DNA from 2 places in the Thermosinus thermophiluss DSM 23256 genome. Region 1 is predicted to be linked to the other one. Evidence: a T-box and tRNA genes for the amino acid it is inferred to sense, from the RefSeq annotation. Region 1 holds a T-box; the other holds one or more tRNA genes.
What was found. A T-box is a leader RNA that pairs with one kind of tRNA and senses whether it is charged. The one in region 1 lies ahead of leuS (leucine--tRNA ligase), so its partner is inferred to be a tRNA-Leu.
Positions count from the first base shown of each region.

Region 1 (10,623 bases):
CGCGCGGCGGTTCGGCGACCATACCGGATAAGACCACGCTGTTTCCGGCATAGCGGCTGATATCATTCGCCGGCAGCATATCGGCATGCAGAAAGCGGACGATCCCGGCCACAAAAAACAGCCCGGCCAGCAGCCAGGCCGCACGGGCGGGGCTGCGGCTTGCCTGCCAGGCAGCAGCCAGCAAGAACGCAATAAAGGAAATAGCCAGTACCGGCCAGGGCCAGTTGGCTAGATCAGCTGCCCATATTCCGGCAGCAAACGCGGCAGTTATGAAAAGCGTAAGATTCCGCATCGCTCGCGTTACAAAGAAATTTTATCTTTAATTTGATTAAATTTGGCTTCGCCAATTCCCGGCACTTTCTTTACTTCTTCCAGATCCTTAAAACCGCCGATACTTTGGCGGTAGTCTATAATCCGCTGGGCCAGCGCCGGCCCGATCCCTGGCAGTTTGTCCAGTTCGGTAGCGCTGGCCGTGTTGACGTTCACCTTGCCGGCACTGCCGGCTGGGTTAGATCCGCCGGGTCCGGCCGCCAGCACTACTGTCGGCACATGAACATGCATTCCGTCTTTTAATGGCTGGGCCAGGTTTATCCGGGTACTGTCGGCCCCAGCGGCGAGCCCGCCCGCGTAATTCACGGCATCCAATACCCGTCCCCCGGCCGCCATCTTGAAAACACCGGGTTTATTCACCGCACCACTGACGTAAATGACTACCTCGTCTGTCCGTGATTGGGCCGTCACAACCGGCCCACCGGCGACCGTTTCCGTTACCGTAGTCTTTTGCCAGTAATGATAAAAACTGCCGGCAACAATCAACGCTGCCATCAGCAAGATAATGACCAGCCGTTTCTGCACCCCGTCCACTTACCCTTCCCCCTTGGCGATAATGCAGCTATATTTCTCCAAATTTATCCATATTTCCTCTTTCGTCACTTATTTTAGCACCAGCGCGCGAGCCCCCTGTTAGTTGCAGGACAAGCACTCCGGCAAGAATAAGCAGGCCGCCAAGGCCCTGCATAACCGTAATCCTTTCTCCCAGTAACAAGGCAGATAACAGCACCGTAATTACCGGTTCAAAAGTGCTGATAATAGAAGCATTGGTCGCGCCTATCCGGTACATGCCGGCAAAAAAGCCGAGAATCCCAATACAAGTTGCAAAAACGGCAATCCCAAAAATGGCAAGCCAACCTTGCAGCGAAAGCTTCCACATAAGGGTGCCGCTAAGGGTACCGCCGATCATAAAGACAACAGCCGCCGCTGTGCAAACGTAGACAGTGGATACCAGCGGATCAATCCCTTTGAGCAGCCGGTTGCCGGCAACAATATAACAGGAATAAACCAAGGCTGAACCAAGACCAAATGCGGCGCCAGTTATGTTAAGACCAGTCAAGGATACGCCGAGCACCAGTACGAGACCGGTAAAACAAATAATCAACGCCCCCACCTTTCGCCAGCTGAGCACCTCGTCCCCGACTAGATAGGACAAGATACTGACCAACGCCGGATAAGTATATAAAATTATTCCGGCAAGGCTGGCCGGCAAGTAAAGTACCGTAAGGGCAAATAGTGTTGACATAAGATCATAGCCAATGCCCCCCAGTAAGCAAAGCTGCACGGCCTGCTTGCCGGTTACCCGAAAGTCAAGGCCGCATAGCCGGATGATGGCCCAAAAAAGCAGCGAAGCGATCGCAAAGCGATAGGCCAAAACGGTGACCGTATTGGCGCCGGCCGCATATGCAATTTTAATAAAGATGGCCAGGGTGGCAAAACCGCAGGCCGAAAATATTATCATCAGAACCCCGACTGTCTGTGCATTCAAAGCCATACCTCCTGAAGCATTGCAAGCTACTTTATTCGTTATAGATGGCTAAATCTTCCTCTTAAGTAAAAAATTAAAAGTAAAAATGCCGGCTTGGTAACAACCAGGCCGGCAAATATTTTATCTTACCACAATGTTCACCAGTTTTTGCGGCACACAAATCACTTTCACAATTTGTTTGTCCGCTACCAACGCCCTTACCCGCTCCTGCGCCAGAGCAATTGTTTCCAGTTCTTTCGCGTCCAGACCGACGGGAACCTTGATTTTATCCCGCACTTTACCGTTGATTTGCAAAACGATTTCCACTTCGTCAACCCTGATGGCTTCCGGATCAAAACCGGGCCATGCCTGCTTATGAACACTGCCCTGGGCAATGGTCTGACTCCACAGTTCTTCGGTAATATGTGGGGCAAAAGGCGCGAGCAGCCGGAGAAGGGCAGAAAGGGCTTCGCGCACCAGGCCGGGATTGGGCGCCGCTGTCTGCTCCCGGAAGGCGTATAACGCGTTTACCAGTTCCATAATGGCGCTGATGGCAGTATTGAAATTGAAGCGTTCCCCAATATCCTCCGTAACTTTTTTAATCGTACTGTGCAGTACCCGCCGCAGCTCGCGTTCTGCCGGGCCAAGGGCCGCGGGGTCATAACTTTCGTCAGCAGCGGCGGCAACAGGCGCGTAGTGATGGACAATCCGCCACAACCGTCCTAGGAACCGGAAGGCCCCTTCCACGCCCTGGTCGCTCCACTCCAGGTCTCTTTCCGGCGGGGCGGCAAAGAGGATAAAGAGTCGGGCCGTATCAGCGCCGTATTTGCCGATGATTTCCTCCGGCGATACAACATTACCTTTCGACTTCGACATTTTGGCGCCGTCTTTGATAACCATGCCTTGAGTCAGCAAATTCTTAAAGGGCTCGTTCACATTAATAAGCCCGGCATCCTTAAGCACCTTGGTAAAGAAGCGCGAATACAATAAATGTAATATGGCATGCTCAATGCCGCCGATGTATTGGTCCACGGGCATCCAATAATTGGCTTTGGCCGGATTAAAGGCCTCAGTATCGCTGTGCGGGCTGGTATAGCGGTAGTAGTACCAGGAAGAGCAAATGAAAGTATCCATGGTATCTGTCTCCCGGCGGGCTTTACCGCCGCACCGCGGACAAGTACAGTTGACGAATTCTTCCACCTGGGCCAGTGGGGAAACGGCGCCGGTTGCAAAGCTGACATTCTCCGGCAGCATTACCGGCAAATCCTCTTCGGGAACAGGCACCACGCCGCATTCGGGGCAATAAATAATCGGGATAGGCGCGCCCCAATAACGCTGACGGGATACTAACCAGTCGCGCAGCCGGTAATTGATACGCCGCTTGCCCAGACCTTTCTCCTCCAACCAGTCGGCGATGGCTGCTTTGCCCGCCTCGTTGTCCAGGCCGGTGAACTGCCCGGAATTAACCATCACCCCTGGACCGTCATAAGCGCCGGTCATGCTTGCCAGATCCAATTCAGCACCCTTAGGCTGGATAACGATGCGTTTGGGCAGATTATATTTGGTCGCAAACTGCCAGTCCCGTTCATCGTGGGCCGGGACACCCATAACGGCTCCCGTACCGTAATCCACAAGAACATAGTTGGCAATCCAAATGGGCACCTTTTCGCCATTGAACGGATTGACGGCATAAGCGCCGGTAAATATTCCCTCTTTTTCCGTTTCGGCGGAAGTCCGGTTAATTTCGCTCATATTGCGGATGCGCTCGATAAAGGCACGCACTTCGCGTTCATGCGGCTTGCCGGCGATCAGCTTGTCCACCAGCGGGTGCTCGGGGGCCAAGACCACATACGTCACCCCGAAGGCGGTATCATGACGCGTAGTGTAAACCGTGATCTTCTCACCCGCTTCAGGAACGTCGAAGCTGAATTCAACCCCTTCGCTGCGGCCAATCCAGTTTTCCTGCATAACTTTTACCCGCTCCGGCCAGCCCTTGAGCTCTTTGAGGTCTTCGAGCAGCCGGTCAGCATAGTCGGTAATCTTAAAGAACCATTGTTCAAGCTCTTTTTTGACGACTACGGAATCGCACCGCCAGCAACGTCCGTCTACCACCTGTTCATTGGCCAGTACCGTGTTGCAGTCATTGCACCAGTTAACCGCTGCCTTCTTTTTATAAGCTAAACCGCGATGGTAAAAAAGCAGAAACAGCCATTGCGTCCAGCGATAGTAATCGGGATGGCAGGTCGCCACTTCCCGGTCCCAGTCGTAAGAGAGGCCGAGTTCCTGTTGCTGCCGCCGCATATTAGCAATATTGTCCCATGTCCATTTCGCGGGATGAATGCCGTGTTTGATAGCGGCGTTTTCCGCCGGCATGCCAAAAGCGTCCCAACCCATGGGATGCAGGACATTATAGCCTTGCATCATTTTAAAACGGGCAATCACGTCGCCAATGGAATAGTTGCGTACATGGCCCATATGCAAGTTGCCGGAAGGATATGGAAACATCTCGAGCACATAATACTCCGGCTTTTGCCGGTTCATTTCACAGGCAAAAGCTTTTTCCTCTGCCCAAACCTTTTGCCATTTTGCTTCAATTTCACGGGGGTTGTAGCGTTCGTTCATGCTGACCTCCTGTCTGAATTTGTATATTAAAAAACGCCCCACGGCTGATGCAGCCAGGGACGAAACTAGTTCGCGGTACCACCCTGTTTGGCAGCTATCGCTGCCCGCTCTAGAACCGTTAACGCCGGTCAGCCGTCAGTCGCTAATTCCCTTCACGACCGCTCCTCGGCAGTGAGTTCAGCACACCGATAGGTTGGCTCGCATCATCCGCCAACTTTCTGGACTATCTTTATGTGCTTACTACCCTGCGTCTTTGGATTATCGTCTACCATTATATAGCAGCGTAAAACAAAAGTCAACAAAACCACTGGTTTTCAGGGAGTTCTAAGGCGGAAATTCATTCATAAAATGATTGCAGGGGAGGTGGATTATGTATAAGTTAATTATTGGCACCGTCCGGGTTACCGTCGCCGATGATAATATCAGCCGCAGCGACGCCATCACCGCGGCCAAAAAGGCCATTGCCGCCGCCAGTCAACAGGGCAAGCTGCTTAGCCATGTCGAAATTGACTTGGGAAACAGTGGGCTTGAAATCAAGACGACGGAAAAAACCGGAACCAGAATAACCCGTAAGACACTAAAGCAAAGCATGCTGGACGGCATGCACGCGGCAATTCGCGAAAAACTCTATCCTACCGGCGCCTTTGCGCAGAAAGACGTATGGTATGACGGCGATACAGGGCAGGAATGGCACGGTACAGAAGTGGAAACGGCTCGCAGCGAACTCCTCGCCAAATTCGCCGAATGGTCAAAAACGATATGATATTATGTAGAAGCCCGCAATTAGCGGGCTTTATTTCTGGTTCCGCCCGGTTTTGACCAAGGCCGTAAATGCATCCACCACAACCGGATCAAACTGCCGGCCCTTTTCCCGGATAATATTATCGATGGCCGTATTTACATCGGCTTTTCCCCGGTAGGTCCGTCCCACCGTCATGGCGTCAAAAGCGTCAACCACTGACAGAATACGGGAGCCCAGCGGAATTTCCTCGCCACACAGACCGTCCGGATAGCCCTGGCCATCATAACGCTCGTGGTGATGACGAATAATGGGCGCCGCTGCCTGAAAAGCGGCGATACCCTCCACAATATCGGCGCCGACAATCGGATGGCGGCGGATGATCGCATAATCATCCCCGGTAAGTGGTTCCATTTTGCTAAGAATATTGGCGGGAATAACGATCTTGCCGATATCGTGGAGAATCGCTGCCGTGGCCAGCACTTCCATATCCTCCGGCGTTAAATTAAGAGCCGCCCCCAACTCCTGCGCCAGATTGCAGACTGTTTGCGAATGTCCCTGGCCATAGGGGTCCTTCATTTCAAACATATTCACTAAGATTGTAAGCATCTGGCGATAGTCTTGCTCCCGGTTGGCAGCCATCAGGCTTTGCGGCGTCAAATTAAGAACAATTTCGGCGGCATAGTGACACTGTTTGCCCAAAACAACAGGAATGGCGTAGCGCCGGACAAACTTGCTGTCGCCTTTGGCATCATCAAGCCGCTCTTCCCTTACCTGCGTTTCGCCCATAGCCAAAGCTTTCTCAACAAGGCATTCCGTAAATGGACACAACAAGTCCGAATTGTGACACTTCACCGCATCACCGCCGTCAGGCAAACATAGTTGCGTAAAGCTGTCGTTCACCAATTCGGGTTGTCCCTGTTTGGTGATTAGAGCAGCAAACGGCAACCGCGTCCACAGCTCCCGGTAAACTGCGATTTTTTTCTGTGCCTGCCCCAATTCGCTCTGCGTATGCACGACATAGAGCGTAATAATCAGCAAAGCGCCGGTGCTTAAGAGATAACTGGTAGAACTAATGGCATCGCCCGCGGTAACGGCCACGACAACATGGAAAACGTTGGCCACTGCGAAGATAACGACAAAAAATAGCAAGGGACGATGCAGCCGCATTAACATTAGGGCACCCCCTAATAATATATTTACTACATTTTATGTAACTTATATGGGTGCGGCGCATGTCCCGAATTAGAGCAGGCGGTGAAAAAATGGTAAAAAACGGCGCCTTAAGCCCCTCCCGCAGAAACTTTCTCTAGCCCCGGTAGTTGGGCCCGGGTAACTTGTTTGCATATTTACACCAAATCTTTTATAATGTAACTAACCCACCCCCCCTGGGGAGAAGGAAGAGGTGTCCGCCTATGGTGAATGCATCCGTCCGCACTGAGGTGTTGAACCGGCTGCGCAACGTCAAAGGCCATATCGCCGGCATTGAGCGCATGGTCGAGGAAGAGCAGTCGTGCAGCAATATTTTGATTCAGCTTTCCGCAATCCGTTCTTCCATCGAAAAAATTGGCATCTTTATTCTCGAAAACAATGCTGTCGAGTGTTTGCTCAACAGCCCAGACGCCACTCCGGAAGACCGGCAGAAAATTGACCAGATTGTCAGACAAATAATTACCTTCTTAAAGTAGTAAAAACCACCCGTCCGGGGGTGGTTTCTATTTGGGTTAAAGCAAATTCCAGATAAAACCAAAACCTTTTTGCAGCCAATCAAAATAGATAAAACAGCCGACAATAATTAAGATTATGCCTGCTGCGCGTTGAATGGCCGGAAGCCATTGGTACAGATGACGAACTTTATGTAAATAGCTGTTGAATAGCAGCGCGAGGGCGATAAATGGCAGGCAAAAACCAACGGCGTATATAAAAAGGAGGAACGCGCCCTGAGCTATCGTGGCGGAAGCGCCTGCATAAATCAGAATAGAAGCGAGAATAGGGCCAGTGCAGGGCGTCCAGCCGGCTGTAAAGGCGATACCTAAAATAAACGCGCCCAGCGGCCCCTCAAAAGCGCCGCTAAGCAGCGGCCGGTACTCGCGGTGCAAGGCCGGCAGACGGATAAGTCCAGCCAAATGAATTCCCATCAGAATCATAAACACGGCACCCACCTTGCGGACTACATCCTGGTACGTGAAAAAAACTTGCCCAAAATAGGACGCCGTTGCCCCCATGGCGACAAAAATAATAATAAATCCGCTGAAAAAGCACGCCGCGTTCATTAAAAACCGCCATTTGCTAATGCGGCCGGTCTGTGTGCCCGTGCCGGCCAAGACAGCCGTATAGGTAGGCAAAAGGGGCAGCACGCAGGGTGACAAAAAAGATACGACGCCTGCGGCAAAAGCCGTAAGCAAAGTAAGGTTATCTTCGCCCAAACCTTTCCCCCCTTACAATAATTCTTTTATGACTCCTTCCAATTCGGCCATTGTAACACCGCCCGCCTTACGGTAGCGGATAACGCCATGGGCATCGACGACAATTGTCGTGGGGATGGCGTTTATGCGATACATTCTCGCTACCGCGCCCTCTTTATCGGTGATTACCGGTAAACTGTATTGGTTCTTGGCGAGAAACTCCGCCACTTGTACAGGCGGTTCTTGAACATTTACCGCATAAAAGTCCACTGTTTGCCGGTATTTCTGATAAAACCGGTCCAGTTCGGGCATCTCGGCCCGACACGGCGGACACCAGGTTGCCCAAAAATTAATTACGGTAACTTTACCGGGTTTACCGAGGGCAATACTTTTGCCCTCCAAATCAGGAAGAGTGAATGGCGTTAGCTTTTTTCCCACCGTAACCCCTGTTTCGGCAACAGCGTCTTGTTTTGGACTATTTATCGTCGCCAAATGCCACAGTCCGGCCGCCGCCAGAATAACGACCAGGGCAATTATCAGAAAACGCTTGTGCATATCCTACCTCCAAAAGCTACATCATCTACGGGAATACTATTCCCGGTACGGTCAATTAATTCCTTTTGGCAATTTTATTCCCGCAGGAGGTTTCAAAATGCATCAATACCTCTTTTTCATCGGCGATTTCCCAATCCGCGCCTACGGTCTTATCCTCAGTCTCAGTATTCTGCTCGCCACCGCAACGGCTTATTTTTTGGCCAAACAGGACGGCCGCTGGCACCATCACATCCCGGACATGGGTATTTACTGCGGCCTAGCCGGTCTTGTGGGGGCCCGGTTGTGGGATGTTTTCTTCTTTGATTGGGACTATTATAAATACCACCTTGGGGAAATCCCCTTTGTTTGGCAGGGCGGGATGGCCATTCAAGGCGGTGTTATCCTGGGCGCCATTGTGGGGTATATTTACACCAAAAGACATAATATCGACACCTGGGCATTTGCCGACATTGTGGCCGCGCCGGCTGTTATCATGGGGCAGGCCATTGGCCGGATGGCTAACCTGCTCAACGGCGATGCCTTTGGCCGCCCTACCGGCGGCAACTTTGGCATTGTCTACCCCCCGACGACCTTGGCTTATCAGGTTTATGGCGACCAGCCGTTATGGCCGGCCGAAGTGTGGGAGGGCCAAATTGACGTCATTATTTTTGTCCTCCTGCTCCTTTTCCGTACCACCAATCATGCCAAAGGCCAGGTGTTTATTCTCTATGCCGTTCTCTACTCCACTGCCCGCTTTTTCCTTGAGTTTCTCCGCGGTGACTACGGCACGCTGCTCTTTGGCCTGAAATCGGCCCAGTTGACCAGCCTGGCCGTTATCACCATCGGCATCGCCTTATTTATCTGGTGCGGTCTATACGGCGAACGCATCAATGAACCCAAAAAGAACGGAAAACAAAAATGATATTCGTCAGATAAGAAAAAGCGGTTGGCGCCACCAGCCGCTTTTTTCTTGATCTCACATTATCAACCATAAATTGCCTGGAAACATTTTTGCTCCGGCATTAATACATTATCTGGATGCTTACATCCGTTGCCTTTGAGACCTTATTCCAGCGGCAGTGACCGGTGCGCGAGACCGACGGCGACTTCATTCAGATTAAGTACACCGACCCCTGCGTAAATGGCCACGCAAAGATGTTCACCATGACGGGCAATGCCGATTTTCCCGCCTACATTAAGCCCGATGGCTTTGCCGCTAATTTGCTCAAGCGCCGCCCGGGCCGCCCCCGCGACGGCTCCTTCGCCGACATGGTTAGCAGCAACAACGCCCTGGCGTTGAGCGGCCACCACCGCCCGCTCAATAATTTTTTTCACCGACGAAATAAATTCGCCGCCAAAATCAACCGCGACGGCTTGAATGCCGCGGCGTGACAGAGCCAGTCTCACCTCCTGCTCGTCCTGCCGCGTCTCGCTGAGGGCCATGCGCAGGGCGGCGCGGCCAACGTCAATGCTGGTAAGACCATTATCCATGAATGTCATTCACCCTTATCTCGGCGCCCACGACTGGTTCTCCGCCACCATGGGCAATTTTTTGCTTATCGATAACCGCTACAGTGAGGAAGGTCATAACGCAGACCAACCACTCCAAATAAATGGGGTGGGCAAAAATCCGAATCCCGGGTATAATTTGCCACGCCAGCAGAGCGGCCATTCCCGCCAGCGTAGTGTAAAAGGCTGAACTGCGCCGGCATAGCCCGGGCATAAATATCGTGCATAAAAATACCAGGGTAAAAGCCGTCGTTAAACTTAGCCCAATTAACAGCGTCTTGAGGATGCCAACGGCGTTAAAGGCCATCCACAGTGTAACGCCGCCAATCCCCAAAATAGTCAGGCGGTTAATCAAAAGGTATGTCCTGTCGTCGACGGAAGGGTTGATAAAGCGCTTATATATATCCTGCGCAAATAAAGTGCCGGCGCCAAGCAAAAGCGTACACGCCGTCGACACGTCGGCGGCCCACAATGCGGCTAATGTCACACCGGCGATAACAGGGCCAAGGCTCATGATAATCTTCGGCAAAGCCATTGTCGCCTGCACGGTAGGATAGGCAACTTTGGCCGCCAGGCCCATCAGGGCGCACATAAAGCCAATCGGAAAAATCAGTAAAGCTCCCCATAAAAACCCTCGCCGGGCGGCCGCCGCCGATTCTGCGCCACAGGCAATCTGCACCGGCCCCTGCGCCGTAATCGTTTGCGTAATCATAACGACAAACCAGCCGGCAATGGTCGCCAGTCCCAGACCGCCAACCGGTCCGAACCAATCCGTCCCAGCCGGCAGTTTGGCCGCAATGACGGCCAGCCCGCCTTGCTGCGTAATCGTCATGGCTGTTCCAACCAGCACGCCCAAATAAATTAAAGCAACACTGACAATATTGGACAGCCCGGACGACCAGAGACCACCAATTAAGGTGATGCCGATAAATACCACGGCACTTGTTATCATCCCGCTCTTAAAGGTAAATACTTCGGGAAGCAGCGAGGAAAGAATGGCTCCCCCCGCCAGATAC
Region 1 covers NZ_FNBU01000026.1:26,552-37,174, forward strand. The annotation lists gene BLQ99_RS12760 (DNA internalization-related competence protein ComEC/Rec2) at 1-292, opposite strand, end outside; gene BLQ99_RS12765 (ComEA family DNA-binding protein) at 301-864, opposite strand; gene BLQ99_RS12770 (DMT family transporter) at 893-1,819, opposite strand; gene leuS (leucine--tRNA ligase) at 1,940-4,420, opposite strand; T-box leader at 4,473-4,683, opposite strand; gene BLQ99_RS12780 (hypothetical protein) at 4,791-5,183, shown strand; gene BLQ99_RS12785 (HD-GYP domain-containing protein) at 5,214-6,335, opposite strand; gene BLQ99_RS12790 (metal-sensitive transcriptional regulator) at 6,575-6,847, shown strand; gene BLQ99_RS12795 (cytochrome c biogenesis CcdA family protein) at 6,884-7,585, opposite strand; gene BLQ99_RS12800 (TlpA family protein disulfide reductase) at 7,598-8,119, opposite strand; gene lgt (prolipoprotein diacylglyceryl transferase) at 8,217-9,020, shown strand; gene BLQ99_RS12810 (HutP family protein) at 9,164-9,589, opposite strand; gene BLQ99_RS12815 (sodium:solute symporter family protein) at 9,582-10,623, opposite strand, start outside.

Region 2 (10,623 bases), on a different contig from region 1:
GCTCTAATGATTGCGACTATAACCCTTATACCGGAAAATGGAAAACGATTAAAGAGTGAGGAATTGCGTCAAAAGGAGCGACGGGCCTGTTTTTTTTTTCATTTTCCGCCCGTCGCTACCTAAAACAGTGTCTTTGCCCGTTAAAACAGAACTTTCTTTCTGCTATTGTTGCGCTATAATCTATTTAGACTGCTGCACGAGACTACAAGGCCAAATTAGCTACGGTAAAATAACCGTTGCGGTTTTTCTTTTTGCTTGCATTTTAGTCTCTGCCCGCCTGGCCTCAGGCCGCTCGACAGGGCATATCGTGGATATTAAGGCATAAACTAAAGAACCGTCAAGACTATTGTCGCAGCATGTCTGGAGACAAGCCACGGGGTTTTGGTCCCGCGAGTTTGTAAGCCGGTGCGTGGGGCGCTAGGCCAGAGGGTTAGCACTTCGTCCGCGCCGGCTTTTTTATATTTCACAAAGTATGGAGGAATATTAAAATGAGCGGATAGAACCCCGGTTATGATGAGTTATTTTTCCATTCACCAATCCATGTTTGTTGGAGGAATCATTTTGAGTATTGACCCAAGAACCGACGACCTGCTAGACATAGCGAAATGGCGGCTGACCCCCTACCAGGTGCTGGTGCTGGGGTTTGCCGGCTTAATTTTCGTCGGCGCCCTGCTGCTGACCACCCCCCTAGCGTCGGCCAGCGGTAAACCCACGCCGTTCGTTGACGCTCTCTTTACCGCCACTTCCGCCGTATGTGTTACCGGTCTGGTGGTGGTGGACACCGGTAGCCACTGGTCATTGTTCGGGCAACTGGTCATTATCAGTTTAATTCAGATCGGCGGCCTGGGCATCATGTCCATGGCTACCTTGATCGCGCTGCTGATCGGCAAGAAAATTCAGCTCCGCGAGCGGCTCATAATTCAGGAAGCACTCAACCAGTTCACAATGGCCGGCGTGGTGCGCCTGATGATCTATGTCATGAAGACCACGTTCATCATTGAACTGATCGGCGGGACCATTCTCGCCATCCGGTGGTTTGCCGATTATGGTCCGCGAGGCATCTACTACGGATACTGGCACGCCATTTCCGCCTTTTGCAATGCCGGCTTTGACCTGTTCGGCGACTTTCGCAGTCTGACCGGTTATGTGGATGATATAACCGTCAATATCGTCATTACCATGCTCATTATTCTTGGCGGCATCGGCTTCACCGTCATTGCCGACGTGTGGGACAACCGCCGCTTCAACAAGTTTTCGCTCCATACCAAGCTTGTGCTATCCGTGTCCGCTTTTCTCATCATCTTCGGAGCGGCGGTAATTTTCCTGCTGGAATGGAATAATCCCGCCACCCTCGGCAGCCTAAACTGGCAAGGCAAACTTCTCGCCAGCTACTTTCAGTCCGTGACGCCCCGCACCGCCGGCTACAACACGCTCGATATCGGTAAGCTGGAAAGCGGCACCCTGTTTTTCCTGATCATCTTAATGTTTATCGGTGCTTCACCGGCCTCAACCGGTGGCGGGGTTAAAACGTCAACGTTTGGCGTATTGGTTCTCGCCATCGCTGCCCAAATCAGCGGCAAAAATGACGTTGAAGTTTTTCAGCGCCGCATTCCGGTAGCTACCGTTTATAAAGCCTTCACGGTCGTCTTTTTGTCGGCGCTGCTTGTCATTTTGGTCACGTTGGCGCTAACCGTGACTGAACAGGCGCCGTTTTTGAACGTGTTGTTCGAGGTTGTCTCCGCTTTCGGTACGGTAGGCTTGTCAACAGGTATCACGCCGACACTGACTGTCGCCGGCAAACTCTGGCTTATACTCACCATGTTCGCCGGTCGCGTGGGGCCGGTGACGCTGGCCCTGGCTATCGCCCTGCGGGCGCGCAAAGGCGCTTTGCAGCTGCCGGAAGGCCGGGTTATTATCGGTTAATATCGTTACAGACAAGAGAGGTATTATATTATGAAAAGGAATAAAAGTTTCGCCGTTATTGGCCTTGGCCGTTTCGGCACCAGTGTTGCCCGTACGCTTTCCCGGCTGGGTTATGAAGTGCTGGCTATCGATACCAAAGAGGAACGGGTCCAACAAGTTGCCGACGAGGTTACTCATACCTACATCGCCGATACAACCGACGAAAATTCGCTTAAGGCACTGGGCATCCGCAACTTTGACGTTGTCGTCGTAGCCATTGGCGAAGATATCCAGGCCAATGTCTTGACCACGCTGCTATTAAAAGACTTGGGCGTAAAATACATTGTCGCCAAGGCCCGCAATGAACTGCACGGTAAAATGCTGGAAAAAATCGGGGCCGACCGGGTAGTGTATCCCGAACGGGATATGGGACAGCGGGTAGCGCACAACCTTGTCTCGACCAACGTCCTTGATTATATCGAACTGTCGCCCGACCTCAGCCTCATCGAGACCAGTGCGCCCCGCTGCCTGGTGGGTAAAACATTGGCCGAAGCGCGGCTGCGGGAAAAATATGACGCCAACGTCGTAGCCATCAAGCGCGGTGATCAAATTATCGTCCCGCCTAATCCCGGGGAAAAAATTCAAGCCGGCGATGTCCTCATTGTCGTAGGCCGTAACGGCGGTCTGCAAAAATTGGAAGAACTGGAATAATAATTAATACATTTATGCTGAAACTTCCAGGTATTTGTCCGTCATTCTGTACGAAAATAAATAATGGACCCCAAACAAAATCACAAAGGAGGTCGTCCAAGAACATGGCGGACAAACAAAAACTGCAAACCAGCAAATCCAAGTACGGCACCTTGACGGCGACGCAAGACGTTAATGCCGACTATTCGTCGTCGAACGCCTCACCCACTAACACCAAAGCTACCGGCAAACAAAAAGCCAGTAAATCCGAATACGGCACACTGACGGCCAAAGCTGACGCCAACAACGATTACGAATAATCGCCAAAAAGCTGCCCTCCCATGGGCAGCTTTTTTGGCAGCGTCCGGTAAAACACCGCCACCGGCTAGCCAAACGCCCCAAAGCCTTTCCACCTATATACGGCGACGGAAAGCCCCTAAATTCTCGAGCATAAAATCAGGAGGTGCCCAAATATGTGCCCTTACCGCCGACCTGTCCATGAAATTTGCGTGGATAAAACCGACTGCCGCCGTGAATCCCCCTCTGACAACCCCCAGGAAAAAAATATGCTTGAGCCTACCGGCCACTGGACCAAAGACCATATACGCAAAGTGTATGAGGATAATCAGCAACAAAAGGTGAAATGACAATTTAGGCCTCCGGACAAAACCGGAGGCCTTCTCATTTTGCCGGCAAAAGGCAGAAGATATTGGCTTAACCGTACGGGCTTGGTATTAGTCGCCAAACAGCGTTCGCCATAAATAAAAAGTAGCATATGCTTCCCATCCTCGACATTGGCCGGCCAGCTTTCTAATCTCGTCAACCGTGTGCTTGACATCCCGCTTCAATCGCCTTTTTATTGCATTCTGCAAGCCCACGTCATCTACCAGAAAGGCAGATGAGAAAATTCCGTCGGAACGTTAATTGCAATAAGCATTCCCATAGCTTTCAGCCTTCCACCGTCCAAGCTCTAATTTATCCCCATTTCCCCCCCATTTTCCGGCGTTAACGCATTTTCAAGCTGTAGCAAATACCGCTTAAAATCGGTACGTGCCCCCTTATAACCAACTAACCCTCCATTTTTCCCCACTACCCGGTGACACGGTATAAATATGGGCAAAGGATTTTTAAAATTGGCCAGACCAACTGCCCGACAAGCCTGGGGCTGGCCGATCGCCGCGGCAATATCGGCATATGTCCGTACCTCACCGTACGGTATTGAACTTAGCACTTCCCATACCCGCCGGCAAAAATCGGTCCCGGCAATGGATAAAGGAACGTCAAACCGGCGCCGCTGCCGCAAAAAATACTCCTTTAACTGACGAATGGCAAAATCGCACCGGGCACTGTCCCGCTGACACCCGGTACTGCCTATGTACTCTTGCCAATCCCTACTGTCTATGGCTACCTTGCATACCCCTATATCATCCACGGCTACATATACAGGACCCAACGGTGTTTGCACTGCGTCATAGACAATCATGGCGCAATTCCCCTATCTCCCTGACTTTCCGGTATTTTTTGGGCGGCAGGCCCATGTGTTGACGAAATGCCGTATAAAAACCGGAAACGCTCCTAAAACCGACGGTTAAGCAAATATCGGTATTATTCAGAGAACTGTGCGCTAACAGCTCTGCGGCTTTGTCTATCCGGATGCGCCGTAAATATTCCTTGGGCGTACAGCCGGTGACTCTCTTAAATAAGCGCTGAAAATGAAAAAAACTAATCCCTATCCGTTCGGGTAATTCCGCAAGTATATCCGGGTTGTGATATTCGCCCCGTAGCAGTCGGCAAGCCAACTCGACAATATCTTCTTCCGGGCGGTAATGCGCCCCTAGATCAGGGCGGCACCTTTTGCATGGGCGAAAGCCGTCATGAAGGGCCTCATCCAGACTCGTAAAAAAGACTACATTTTCGCGGTTGGGAACTTTGGACTTACATGAGGGGCGGCACACGATCCCAGTCGTTTTTACGGCGTAGTAGAACGCGCCATCATACCGGGCATCATTCGCCGCAACGGCTTCCCACATCTTGGTTTCCGACAGCTTGGTCATGCTCTCACCCCGCGTAAGAAAGCTGCACTTTGGTTAATACGTTTTTATCATACCATAAAGCCGAAAATATTTCGTCCGAATTTATGCTATGCAATTCCTCGCTCCTTACCACTGTCGCATTGTTGCTCATTTGCTGTATAAATAAAAAAGGCTTCACGGCTAAAATACCGTGAAACCTTATCGCTCTATATTGGTGCGGGCGAAGGGACTTGAACCCCCACGGTTGCCCAACGGATCCTAAGTCCGTCGCGTCTGCCAATTCCGCCACGCCCGCATACTAACTTAGATGTGTCAATATCATATCACAGACGGCTAATACCTGTCAATTTTCCTCACACAAATAAATGGTGACCCACGATGGACTCGAACCATCGACACCCTGATTAAAAGTCAGGTGCTCTACCTACTGAGCTAGTGGGTCACACTGGCAGGGGCGGCTGGACTCGAACCAACGCATGCGGGAGTCAAAGTCCCGTGCCTTACCGACTTGGCTACGCCCCTATATAAAACTTGTGGGGTGACTGGAGGGATTCGAACCCTCGAATAACGGAGCCACAATCCGCCGTGTTTGGCCTCTTCACCACAGCCACCATGATCATTTCTCGCGACGAAGTATATTTTATCAGACTTGCTCAATTATGTCAAGCATATCTTTAATTATTTTTCTTCGCGCCGCCGCCGCGAGTAACGACAATGGTAAGTATAGCAGACTTGCCCACTTGTCGCAAGACCTTTTTGCGACAAATTGTTCGTTTCACCTGCCTTTTTAGTGCCTTCTTTTCTATATATCATCCATATGCAAAGCCGGGCACCGCTTTATAAGCGGCAGCATCCGCCGACCTGCTTACCCTTCGCAAACTAATAACCGCGTCCCTGACCGGTTATTTGCCTTACATGATTTCAAAACACCCCTGACCAGTAGGCGTCCGAGTCGAGTAAATTAAGAAAATAGTTACCTACGGCAAAAATAAAAACCGCCGATCTTGGCGGTTATGCTTGAAGTGGCGACCCCGGCAGGATTCGAACCTGCGACCTTTTGATTCGTAGTCAAACGCTCTATCCAACTGAGCTACGGAGTCACAGCAGATGTTGTTGACACTTGTTTATTATAGCCGCTCTACCCTATCTTGTCAACTTATTATTAATTGGAAATTTCTGTTTCTGTCACTAACCGGCGAGCAGTTCCGTCACGGTAACAGGATTATAGCCGCGGGCGCGCAGTTCGGGCAGTATTGTCCGCAACGCGTCAGCAGTGTTGCTGCCATGGAGGTGGAAGAGAATGATGGCGCCGCCTGAGACCTGGCTGAGGATTTTATTCGCCATGCTCCAGGCTGACACCCCTGTCCAGTCCCGGCTGTCCACATTCCACATAACCAAAGCGCGGTAGCCCATCCCGTTCAGCACGGCGCTAAGCGTGCCGTTATAATCGCCATAGGGCGGGCGAAACAGGTGGGTATAGCGGCTGCCGACCGCCCGCTCCAGCGCATACTGGGTAGACATTATCTCACTGCGCATTTCGTCGGCGCTCAACCGGGAAAACGATGGGTGGGAATAAGAATGGTTGGCAATCTCATGGCCGTCGGCTAAAATGCGGCGCGTCAGCTCCGGATTGGCGTCCACCCAGCGGCCGAGGAGGAAGAAGGTGCTGCGGGCATTGTACTCCCTGAGGACGTCAAGAATTTCCCGCACCTGGTAGTAGCTGCCGCCGTCGTCAAAAGTAAGCGCGACAAGCGGGCGGTCGGCGCGGCCGCTGTTCACTACGGCATAAAGACCATGCTGGCCGGACGATTTAGCCGAAGAAGCCGGCGGCGCGGCTGGCTTGGCCGCCGCCTTGAGGGCGGCGACGGTAGTAATTTTAAACCCTTTGGCTTTTAGTTGTTTGACCACTTCGGGCAAGGCCGCTGCCGCATGCGGCGCCTTTATATTCACATTAATAACCGTTCCCGCCTTGGCCGATGTAATGACAAACTCGGTAACAGCCTGGGGCGACATAAGCGTCCAGTCGCCGGTATCGAGGCCTCTGACGACGACGGCGCCGCGATCGTATTGCTCTACCGCCTGCAGGAAATTGTCCTCGTAATAATAAAAGGGCGGGCGGACAACCTGGGGGGCTTTACCGGCAGCAGTCTCCAGCGCCTTGGCCGCGTCAGCCAGTTCCTTTGCAATGTCCCCGCTGCTCACCTCCGCCCAATAACGGCGCTCCCGGCCATAATTGCCAAATTCCAGGCCTAAGGCAACGCCTTTTTTCACCAGCGCGGCCTGGGCGCTAATCACCGGTTCCCGGATAAACAGCGTAGCCGCAATCCCTTCGTCGCGGCATAAATTTAAGATACTTTCCAGTTCGGGAGCCGTCTCGATGTTTTCCACCGTCAGAGCCACGACGGGGCTAGTCACCGGCCAACCGTCCACCACCGGCGGCGCGGCCGTTCCTGTCTGAGTAAATACGACGGCCATTAAAAAACCAAAAACCAGGATAAACCTTTTCAACCGGCGCCATCTCCTATTCTGAAAAAAACTCCACATAGACAGTCTATGGCGCCAAGTTCCCATTTAGTACAACCGGAATCTAATAAATAAACCAGCCCTGCATAGCGCAGGGCCTTGAATAATCAATCTTCGTACTGGAACAGCGGCGTAGACAAATACCGCTCACCTGTATCAGGCAAGAGGACAACAATCGTTTTGCCCGCATTCTCGGGCTGCCTGGCCAGTTCGGTAGCGGCGAAGAGAGCGGCGCCGCTGGAGATGCCAACCAGCAGCCCTTCAGCCTTGGCTAACTCACGGGCCGCAGCGAAAGCTTCTTCCGTTTTTACTTTAACAATGCCGTCAATAATGCCGGTATTGAGAATAGCAGGGACAAAACCGGCGCCAATCCCCTGGAGCTTGTGGGGACCGGCCTGCCCCCCCGATAAGACCGGCGAATCGTAGGGCTCTACGGCGACAATCCGCACGTCTTCTTTGCGTTCCTTGAGCACTTCGCCTACGCCGGTAATCGTACCGCCGGTACCAACACCGGCGACAAATATGTCAACTTGCCCGTCAGTGTCCCGCCAAATTTCCTCCGCTGTCGTCCGGCGGTGCATAGCGGGGTTAGCGGGATTTTGAAACTGCTGAGGCATAAATGCGTTCGGCAATGCTGCCACCAGTTCTTCCGCCTTACGGATGGCCCCCTTCATCCCTTCCGCGCCCGGCGTCAACACCAGCTCGGCGCCAAGGGCTTTTAGCAGGCTGCGGCGTTCAACGCTCATAGTATCAGGCATGGTGAGAATGAGCCGGTAGCCTTTGGCCGCGGCGACAAAGGCCAGGCCGATGCCGGTATTGCCGCTGGTCGGCTCGATAATGACCGAGTCTTTATGGAGCAGCCCCCGTTCTTCGGCATCCTGGATCATGGCGTAGCCTACCCGGTCTTTGACACTGCCCAACGGGTTAAAATATTCCAGCTTGGCGACAAGGCGAGCCTTAAGCCCCTGACGCTCATTATAGTTCGCCAGCTCCAGCAGGGGCGTATTGCCTATTAGCTCGGTTAGATTTTTCGCGATTTTTGCCATAATGCACCTCTAATTCCTAGTATTCCAGTCGGTTTATTTATATTATAACCCGACGGAAATTTACCAGTCAAGTCTTGGCATACTTTCGCTTACTTTAAGTCCCACTCGGCAACGGGACAATCTCGGTCGACGAAAAACACGGCTGCCCGGCCGCCCAGCCGGGCGACGAACTCGGCTAGCTCATCGCGGGCGGCTAAAACATCGGCTTTGTTAACATCGGCGAAACCGTCAATCGGGAAAAAGATATACCGCGACTCAGCAACGATCTTCGCTTTTTCGCCCTGACGCCACACCCAGCGGCGGGTGCGCACCTCAACATCATCGGCGTAAACAATCTCGCCGGGCGGCACAACTTCCACCTGTTGTTCGCCGAACGGCGTGAACACATCGCCTTCACGGCTAAGCCGCAATCGCATATCCCCGGTCATACGCTCCAGGTCATGCGCTCCCATGGGCAGCACATACTTAAGCGAAAGGGCGTTAACTAAATCGACAACAGGATTAATTTGCGGCAACTGTCCGGATTTATAAACCCGGGTATGAAGCGCTTCCACCGAGCTTAAAAATTTGTTCGGATTTAACTGCATTTTGGCAAACGCCTCGCGCCATACCCGGATTGACGGGTGACTGCGTACCCCCTCGGGGAATTTGGCCGGCGCCGCTGCCACCGCCGCCGTCAAGAGCCGGGCGACCGTCTCAAGCTCCCGGGGCTGAAAATCCGCGGCCACGACGACGCCGAAACATGCCGTAGGAAAGAGCCGGAAAATATCTTCACTAACTTCGAAACGCATGGCAATCTTCTCCTATTGATATAATCGTTAGTATTCCCAGCCGGCCGGGCTATATACCGTATTTTCCCAAATGTTCTTGCCGACGCCGCCGCTTTCCTGCCACCGGGCAACAAAAAATCCCCACAGTGCTCAAGGTAAAATTCTAGGAAAGCTGCGGCCGGAACCGCCGCAGCCGCAGCGCGTTGGCTACCACGGAAACCGAACTGAACGCCATGGCCGCCCCGGCGAGAACGGGCGACAAAAACCCGGCCGCAGCGACCGGAATCCCCAGCGAATTATAGATAAGCGCCCAAAAGAGGTTTTGCTTAATATTACGCATGGTGGCCTTGCTAAGCTGAATGGCGGCCACAATGCCGCGCAGGTCGCCGCGAATCAGGGTAATATCGGCCGCCTCCATGGCCACATCCGTACCGGTGCCAATGGCAAAACCAACATCAGCGGTAGCTAGCGCCGGCGCATCATTAATACCGTCGCCGACCATGCCCACCACTTTGCCCTGCAGTTTTAGTTCCTGTACTTTTTCCGCCTTGTCCTCAGGCAATACCTCGGCCATGATATTTTCAATGCCCACCTCGCGTGCAATCGCCCGGGCCGTTCGCTCGTTGTCCCCGGTAATCATCCAGACTTCCAGCCCCATTGCTTTTAGCTGCGCCACAGCGTCAGCCGCATGTTCCTTGACGGTGTCGGCGACGGCGATCAGGGCGGCGGGCTCATTCTCCACCGCCATAAGCACGACGGTTTTTCCCTGCTGCTCCAGCGCTTCAATCCGACTGATGCTACTGTCAAAATCAACGCCATTTTCCCGCATCAGTTTCCGCGTTCCCACCAGGACGGTTTTTCCATCCACCCGTGCCCGCACACCATGGCCGGGAATAGCGGCAAACTCCGCGGCATCGCCGCTAACCACGCCTTGAGCTTGCCCCTGACGGACAATGGCCTGGGCCAGAGGATGTTCCGAATTTTTCTCGGCTACTGCGGCCAAACGGAGCAGCTGAGTCTCGGTTTGGCCATTTAGAGATATGATATCCGTCACGGCCGGCTCTCCTTTGGTTATCGTCCCCGTTTTGTCAAGTACTATCGCCGTTAGCCGGTGCGTGTTTTCCAGATGCTCCGCTCCCTTGATCAAAATGCCGTTCTCCGCTCCTTTACCCGTGCCCACCATAATCGAGGTAGGCGTTGCCAACCCAAGGGCGCAGGGGCAGGCGATGACCAACACCGCCGTAAAATTGACGATGGCGCGGGAAAAGTTGCCGGGATCAAGCACAAAGTACCATGCCAGGAAAGTAAGGACGGCCAAGGTTATTACCGCCGGGACAAAATAGCCGGAAACAACATCCGCAAATCGCTGGATGGGTGCTTTCGACCCCTGCGCTTCTTCCACGATGCGGATAATTTGCGCCAGGGCCGTATCCTTGCCTACCTTGGTAGCCTTGAACTTAAAGGCGCCCAACTTGTTGAGCGTGGCCCCGAACACCTCGTCGCCCACTTTTTTGTCGACCGGAATGCTTTCCCCGGTCAACATTGACTCGTCAACCGTCGAAATACCTTCGACAATCACGCCATCAACGGGGATTTTTTCGCCGGGGCGGACGACGACGATATCACCCGGCACGACCCCTTCCACCGGCACGTCCACCT
Region 2 covers NZ_FNBU01000004.1:16,381-27,003, reverse strand. The annotation lists gene BLQ99_RS03620 (radical SAM/SPASM domain-containing protein) at 1-59, shown strand, start outside; gene BLQ99_RS03615 (TrkH family potassium uptake protein) at 562-1,923, shown strand; gene BLQ99_RS03610 (potassium channel family protein) at 1,954-2,613, shown strand; gene BLQ99_RS03605 (hypothetical protein) at 2,718-2,912, shown strand; gene BLQ99_RS03600 (methylated-DNA--[protein]-cysteine S-methyltransferase) at 3,563-4,075, opposite strand; gene BLQ99_RS03595 (bifunctional transcriptional activator/DNA repair enzyme AdaA) at 4,062-4,646, opposite strand; tRNA gene BLQ99_RS03590 (tRNA-Leu) at 4,838-4,920, opposite strand; tRNA gene BLQ99_RS03585 (tRNA-Lys) at 4,992-5,067, opposite strand; tRNA gene BLQ99_RS03580 (tRNA-Gln) at 5,072-5,147, opposite strand; tRNA gene BLQ99_RS03575 (tRNA-His) at 5,160-5,236, opposite strand; tRNA gene BLQ99_RS03570 (tRNA-Arg) at 5,649-5,725, opposite strand; gene BLQ99_RS03565 (polysaccharide deacetylase family protein) at 5,814-7,133, opposite strand; gene cysK (cysteine synthase A) at 7,256-8,194, opposite strand; gene BLQ99_RS03555 (B3/B4 domain-containing protein) at 8,284-8,985, opposite strand; gene BLQ99_RS03550 (heavy metal translocating P-type ATPase) at 9,128-10,623, opposite strand, start outside.
Region 2: it encodes a tRNA-Leu, which carries the amino acid that the T-box ahead of leuS (leucine--tRNA ligase) is inferred to sense. The anticodon was not compared.